DNA from 2 places in the Lysinibacillus sp. UBA5994 genome. Region 1 is predicted to be linked to the other one. Evidence: riboswitches for the same ligand, from Rfam matches in the RefSeq annotation. Region 1 holds a riboswitch; the other holds the start of a gene.
What was found. Region 1 has a riboswitch for S-adenosylmethionine ahead of B3D98_RS00705 (methionine ABC transporter ATP-binding protein). Riboswitches for the same ligand answer to the same signal wherever they lie in the genome.
Positions count from the first base shown of each region.

Region 2: linked by a shared signal. The riboswitch ahead of B3D98_RS11060 (MetQ/NlpA family ABC transporter substrate-binding protein) and the one ahead of B3D98_RS00705 (methionine ABC transporter ATP-binding protein) in region 1 are both predicted to bind S-adenosylmethionine.

Region 1 covers NZ_DJAU01000002.1:80,996-85,783, reverse strand. The annotation lists gene B3D98_RS00730 (acyl-CoA dehydrogenase family protein) at 1-1,523, shown strand, start outside; gene B3D98_RS00725 (arsenate reductase family protein) at 1,708-2,064, shown strand; gene gcvH (glycine cleavage system protein GcvH) at 2,146-2,526, shown strand; gene B3D98_RS00715 (hypothetical protein) at 2,618-2,959, shown strand; gene B3D98_RS00710 (thioredoxin family protein) at 2,974-3,285, shown strand; SAM riboswitch class I at 3,342-3,445, shown strand; gene B3D98_RS00705 (methionine ABC transporter ATP-binding protein) at 3,528-4,556, shown strand; gene B3D98_RS00700 (methionine ABC transporter permease) at 4,546-4,788, shown strand, end outside.
Region 2 covers NZ_DJAU01000031.1:60,717-63,591, forward strand. The annotation lists gene B3D98_RS11050 (pyridoxal phosphate-dependent aminotransferase) at 1-984, shown strand, start outside; gene B3D98_RS11055 (PPC domain-containing DNA-binding protein) at 1,027-1,530, opposite strand; SAM riboswitch class I at 1,653-1,757, shown strand; gene B3D98_RS11060 (MetQ/NlpA family ABC transporter substrate-binding protein) at 1,846-2,676, shown strand; gene B3D98_RS11065 (methionine ABC transporter ATP-binding protein) at 2,784-2,875, shown strand, end outside.

The sequences.
Region 1 (4,788 bases):
TAGGATTAGACAAAGTTTCTTCAGCTTTAATCGCTGAAAAAATGTCTGTTGCAGGTGGTTTCTCTATCACACATGGTGCTCACGTTGGTATTGGGTCATTACCAATTGTTCTATTCGGTAATGAAGATCAAAAGAGAAAATATTTACCTAAGCTTGCTTCAGGTGAATTAATCGCTGCCTATGCATTAACAGAGCCAGGTTCAGGTTCAGATGCTCTAGGTGCAAAAACGACTGCAAAATTAAACGAAGCTGGCACACATTATATTTTAAATGGTGAAAAACAGTGGATTACGAATGCAGGCTTTGCTGATGTATTTGTGGTCTACGCAAAAATTGATGGCGATAAATTCTCCGCCTTTATCGTAGAACGTGCCTACAATGGTGTTTCAGTTGGTCCTGAAGAAAAGAAAATGGGGATTAAATCATCATCAACTCGTACATTAGTATTGGAAGATGCGGAAGTACCTGTAGAAAATCTATTAGGCGAAATTGGTCGTGGGCATATCATTGCGTTCAATATTTTAAACATTGGTCGATATAAACTAGGCGTGGGCACAATTGGCGGATCGAAACGTGCATTGGAGTTAGCTATTCAGTATACAAACCAACGTCAGCAGTTTAAGACAAAGCTTTCTGATTTCAATCTGACAAAAGAAAAATTATCAACGATGGCTTCTCAATTGTATGCTTCAGAATCATTAAACTATCGTACTGTGGGCCTATTTGAGGATCGCTTAAGCCAATTAAGCCTAGAAGAGCAAAAGCAAGGTAAAGTAATTGCAGGAGCGATTGCTGAATATGCCATTGAATGCTCTATTGCTAAAGTATTCGGTTCAGAAACTTTAGACTATATTGCTGACGAAGCTGTCCAACTTCATGGCGGTTATGGCTTTATGGCTGAATATGAGGTAGAGCGTATTTACCGTGATTCTCGTATTAATCGAATTTTTGAAGGTACAAACGAAATTAACCGCATGATTGTACCTGGCACATTTATGAAAAAGGCGCTAAAGGGTGAGCTACCATTATTACAAGTTGCCCAAAATTTACAGCAAGAGCTGCTTATGCTAATGCCAGAGGATATCGGTACAGAGCCGTTAGCACAAGAAAAATATTTAGTGAAAAATGCCAAGAAGATTGCTGTATTAGCTGCAGGATTAGCAGCACAACGCTTTGGTGCAAAGCTTGATCAAGAGCAAGAAGTATTGGTAAACATTGCGAATATAGCTAACCAATTATTTGCAATGGAATCAGCTGTCTTACGTACAGAAAAAGCAATTGCTCGTGACGGTGCTGAAAAAGCACATCAAAAATTGCTATACACACAAATTTTCAGCCAAGAAGCATTCGCAGAAATCGAAAAAGAAGCAAAAGACACAATTCTTGCTTCAGCGGATGGCGATGCAGCCCGTATGACATTATCTGCACTGCGTAAGCTAACGCGTAATAATCCATACAATTTAATTGCGAAGAAGCGTGAGGCTTCCGTTAAATTAATTGATGCTGAAAAATATATTGTATAATAGTGCAAATTTAACCTAGCTATCTGCAAAAGATAGCTAGGTTTTTTTATATGAGATGGATAATCGTAAAAGGAGCGGATAAATTTGCACAACTGGTGGATAAACTTACAAAAAAAAGTGAAGTTCACCATTGAAAACAACTATGATGGTATACTACAGAAAAAGACAGAAGAGGAGCATTGTAATGACGATTCAATTTTTCCATTATCCGAAATGTACAACATGTAAAAAGGCACAGAAGTGGTTAAATGAGCATGAGGTTTCCTATGAAGAGGTACATATCGCAGAGCAACCTCCCACTAAAGAAGAACTAACAGCTATTTGGCAAGCTAGTGGACAGCCTTTGAAGAAATTTTTTAATACCTCAGGCATGAAATATCGTGAGCTTGGCTTAAAGGACAAGTTAGCGGAAATGACGGAGGATGAGCAGCTTGAGCTACTTGCTTCAGATGGCATGTTAATTAAACGTCCCATCGTGACAGATGGAAAAAAAGTTACTTTAGGTTTTAAAGAAGTAGATTTTGAGCAAGCTTGGAAATAACCGTATTAAACCTTGTATTTATAGGAGAAGTATGGCACACTGAAAGTGAATATATTACATATTTATGGAGGGGTTTTTTGCATGAGCACACCTAAAGACTTACGATACTCTGAAGAACATGAATGGGTAAAAGTAGAAGATGGAAAAGTACGTATTGGTATTACTCACTTCGCACAATCTGAATTAGGAGATATCGTATTCGTTGAGCTTCCACAAGTTGGCGACGAAATCAAAACAGATGATCCATTCGGTAGCGTAGAATCAGTAAAAACTGTTTCTGAATTATATGCACCAATCTCAGGTACTGTAGTTGAAGTAAATGCAGATTTAGAAGATAGCCCAGAATTCGTTAATGAATCACCATATGAAAAAGCATGGATGATCGTTGTTGAGCCTGCTGACGCATCAGAAGTTGAGAAACTAATGACAGCAGAGCAATACGAAGAAATGATCGCTGAATAAGACAAGCCATAATCGAAAAACGTCGGAAACTACCGGCGTTTTTTGTTATATAATGACTTATAAGTGGGGATCTCTAAATGGAGGTGGCGTAATGTTCGAGGGAAAATGCTTGATAGTAGAAGGGCGCTCAGATAAGCTACAAATTGAGCCTATTTTGAATGAGAATGTTACAATACTATGTACGAATGGTACAATTGGTGTGCATCAATTAGAAGAACTACTGGATCCCTATGAGGGCTGTGAGCTATTTACTTTTTTTGATGCAGATACTTCTGGTGATAAGCTACGTGCATTAATGGACAGACATTATCCAGAGGCTGAGCATCTGCGCACAATGCCAACATACAAGGAAGTAGAAACGACACCAAGAAAAGTGCTAGCAATGATCTTACTGCGTGCACATTTTTCAATCCATAATGAATATATTTTGTAAGGTTGCGTGAGTAAATGGAAGAATGGTCAATAGAGCAGTGGGAAGCGGCTAAACAGTCGGGAGAGAAAACTGCATTTTATTTATATACACCGATGTGTGGAACGTGTGCAGTGGCATCTAAAATGATGTCCATTATTGAGCAATTACTGCCACAGCTACAAATTGGTAAAGCAAATATCAACTTTTTGGAACACATAGCTTATGAGCATCAAATTGAAAGTGTTCCATGTCTACTCATCAGTGATGGCGGAAAAGTGACAGAAAAGATTTATGCTTTTCAATCCGTACCATTTTTATATGAATTGTTAAAAAAATCAATTGACTGAACTTTACTAGCGTGGTAAAGTATCAAATATGTTACTAAAACATTAAATATATCGAACTCTTATGAAGAGTGGCGGAGGGAAGTGCCCTATGAAGCCCGGCAACCATCACAATGTGAAAAGGTGCCAAATCACCCAAAGATTTTTCTTTGAAAGATGAGAGAACGGTTTAACGTATCATACGTGACCCCTTCTACTTGTCTGTGAGTGAAGGGGTTTTCTATATGAGAAAAGGAGTATTCGCTATGATCCAGCTTCAAAATATTACAAAGAAATACAAAACAGCAAATGGCGAATTAACGGCAGTCAAAGACGTCAACCTTACTATTAATAAAGGTGAAATTTTTGGCATTATCGGCTATAGTGGTGCTGGTAAAAGTACCATGATTCGTTTATTAAACGGTTTAGAGAAACCGACAGCAGGAACAGTAACGGTGAACAATCAAGAATTTTCATCGATAAAAGGGCAAAAACTTAGAGCAGCTAGACAAAAGGTAAGTATGATTTTCCAGCATTTTAATTTACTTTGGTCAAGAACAGTTGCCGAAAATATTGCATTCCCTTTAGAAATCGCAGGCTTCCCAAAGGCTCAACGTGAAGCGCGTGTGAAGGAATTAATTGCCCTTGTAGGCTTAGAAGGGCGCGATAAGGCATATCCATCCCAGCTGTCTGGGGGACAAAAGCAGCGTGTAGGAATTGCACGTGCATTAGCGAATAATCCAGAGGTTTTACTATGTGATGAGGCGACATCCGCACTCGACCCTGAAACAACGGATGCCATTCTTGATTTACTCGTAGATATAAATGAACGCTTAGGCTTAACAATCGTCCTGATTACCCACGAAATGCATGTCATCCGCAAAATTTGTCATCGTGTAGCGGTGATGGAGGCAGGCGAAATTGTGGAACGTGGTGAGGTATTACAAGTCTTCCAAGCCCCACAGGCGGCTATTACTAAGAAGTTTGTATCTCAAATTACAGACACTAAGGAAACACAGGATACGGTAGCACAAATTAAAACAAACTATCCAACTGGACAACTTGTCAAATTGATTTTTGTTGGTGAAAAAACAGAACAGCCTGTCATCTCACATCTTGTGAAACAATTTGATGTAGAAGTAAGTATTGTTCACGGAAATATTTCGCAAACAAAAAATGGTGCATATGGTACATTGATTGTGCAAATTGATGGCTCTCAGACAAACGTCACTGAAGCCCTTCGTTATTTAAATATAGTGGAAGTACAGACGGAGGTGATTGAAAATGCTAACTAATCTCTTTCCGAATGTAGACTGGGAAAATATGTGGCAAGCTACCTATGAAACTTTATACATGACAGCTATATCAACGGTTGTGACATTTATTCTTGGGTTAGTCATTGGTATTGTTCTATTTCTAACTAGCCCCAATCAGTTATGGGCAAATAAAATCGTTAACTTTTTAACAGGATCACTCGTTAATATTTTCCGTTCCATTCCATTTATCGTATTAATTATTTTATTAATT
Region 2 (2,875 bases), on a different contig from region 1:
AAATATTCACCATTTAGAGGTCTCGCTGAATTACGCCAAGCTGCTGCGGACTTTTATCAACGTGAATATCAGGTAGAACTAAATCCAGATACAGAGGTAGCGATTCTTGGTGGAACAAAAATTGGTCTAGTTGAGCTACCTTTAGCTGTGTTAAACCCTGGTGACACGATGCTCTTACCAGATCCTGGATATCCAGATTACCTATCAGGTGTTGTACTAGGAGACGTCAATTTTGAAGTAATGCCCCTTTTTGCTGAAAATGATTTCTTACCTGATTATCATGCATTACCTGATGAAGTGAAAGAAAAAGCAAAGCTTCTTTACTTAAATTACCCGAACAACCCTACAGGTGGTACAGCATCACTTGCGTTTTTTGAAGAGACCGTTCGCTTTGCGAAGGAGCACAATATTATCGTATCACATGATTTTGCTTATGGGGCAATAGGATTTGACGGTAATAAACCAGTTAGCTTCCTTCAAGCAAAGGGTGCAAAAGAAGTAGGAGTTGAAATGTATACATTATCGAAAACCTATAATATGGCTGGCTGGCGTATAGGCTTCGCTGTAGGAAATGCTGAGATTATTGCTGCTATTAATCTAATTCAGGATCATCTGTTTTGTAGTCAATTCCCTGCCATTCAACAAGCTGCAGCAGTAGCACTGACGGCTTCCCAGCAATGTACGGATGAACTACGAGCTACTTATGAGCGTCGCCGCAATGTACTCATTGAAGAAGCTCGAAGAATTGGCTGGCATGTTACGGCTCCAAAAGGCTCCTTCTTCGCATGGCTCCCTGTACCACTAGGCTATACAAGTGAACAGTTTGCTGATCTTTTGCTCGAAAAAGCTGATATCGCTGTAGCAGCAGGTAATGGCTTCGGTCAATATGGTGAAGGCTATGTACGCGTAGGATTGCTGGTTAGTGAGGAGCGCTTACGTGAAGCAATCCATAGAATCGAGCAATTACAATTGTTTAAAAGATAATGACGCCGTATCCTGTAGCTATCACTAGCTACAGGATTATTACTATTTTTCAATTTTCCTTGGTTGCCCTAAACCATTTTCTAATGGATAAAATTGAACATGACCTGTTTCATCATCCCATTTTCGAATATGTTGAATTCCTTGTACCTCTGCCAACACGATGTCAGCAGTAATAACAGGGTTGCCCCCTTTTATTAAATGCCCACCTGATACAACACCCCATTGATCGCTCATAGAACCATGGATATGTGTCTCATATCCACCATCTCGTTTACACACCACACCTGAACCTTGAATAAATTCTAATGGTCCCTCTTTTTCAATCACATCACTAAAACGAACATGAATTTGAGCTGTTGCATCTGGCACTAAATAAACAAAGCTGCTTTTTTGAAAGCTGCCAATACAGCTTACAATTGTTGCTGACTCTATGCTATTCTCTTCGCAAAGCGCTTCAATCCCTTCAATGATATCTGTTCCCGTTAGAAAACGAGCACTAATAACCTTACCAAATGAACCTATACCATAATTAACTCTTATAGACATTGTAATCCCTCTTTTGCGTCGAAATATTATAATTATATAAAAAATTTAAAAATTATTTATTGACTTACTATACCCTATAAATTATATTAGTTCTATCGGAATTACAAAAAAATATTATAAATCTCTTATCAAGAGTAGCTGAGGGACTGGCCCTATGAAGCTCGGCAACCTCCTTTTTAAAGGAAGGTGCTAAATCCTGCAAACGAAATTCGTTTGATAGATAAGAGAGGACATCTTTTCATGAGCCTCTCTTAATTTGTAAGAGAGTTTTTTTATTTTCAAAAAACCGATAAAAACAATCTTGGAGGTATTATCATGAAAAAGAAAAATAAATTTTTAGTAGGATTAGCAAGTCTAACATTAGTAGCAGCTTTAGCAGGCTGTGGCTCTAAAGAAGATAGTAAAAGCCAAGCTGAAGGAATTGATGAAAAGAAAATCGTTGTAGGCGTCACTTCTGGTCCACACGAACAAATTGCAGAAGTAGCCGCTAAAGTAGCAAAAGAAAATGGGCTAGAAGTTGAACTAAAATCATTTTCTGACTATGTTTTACCTAATACATCCTTAGCTGAAGGTGATCTTGATGCGAACAGCTATCAACACGAGCCTTTCCTAGATACATTTAATAAAGACCATGATACAGATTTAGTACCAGTGGGCAAGACGATTTTAAATCCAATGGGTATCTACTCAGAAAAATATAAATCCTTTGATGACATTCCTGAAGGTGCAACGTTTGGCTTACCAAACGACCCAACGAATGGAGCGCGTGCCCTCTTTGTTTTACAGGAAGCTGGCTATATTAAGTTAAAAGAGGGTGCAGACTTAACAGCCTCGATCCGTGATGTAGAAGAAAACAAAAAGAATTTAAAATTCATTGAATTAGAGGCGGCTCAAATTCCTAAACAACTTAGTGAGGTAGATGTAGCAGCTATTAATACAAACTTTGCATTAGAAGCTGGTATTAATCCTAAAGATGACTCTATTTTATTGGAATCTACTGATTCTCCATACGTGAACTATATTGTTGTACGTGCTGAAAATGAAAATGATCCAACAATTAAAAAGTTCGTTGAGGCTTACCAATCTGACGAAGTGCGTCAATTCATCGAAGAGGAATTCAAAGGTTCTGTAATCCCTAGCTGGTAATATGTTCAGAAAGCTTCTATAAAGCCGAAGAATCTGCTGAAATTCCCCAATGGGAAGACGAGCAGATTCTTGCTTTTTAGAAGGTTGAGAAAGGAGCAAACAATTGCATGATTCAATTACAAAATATCTCAAAAGAATTTAAGTCGAAAAAAGGCATCATAAAAGCTGTGGATGGCATCAATCTTCACGTAAAAAAGGG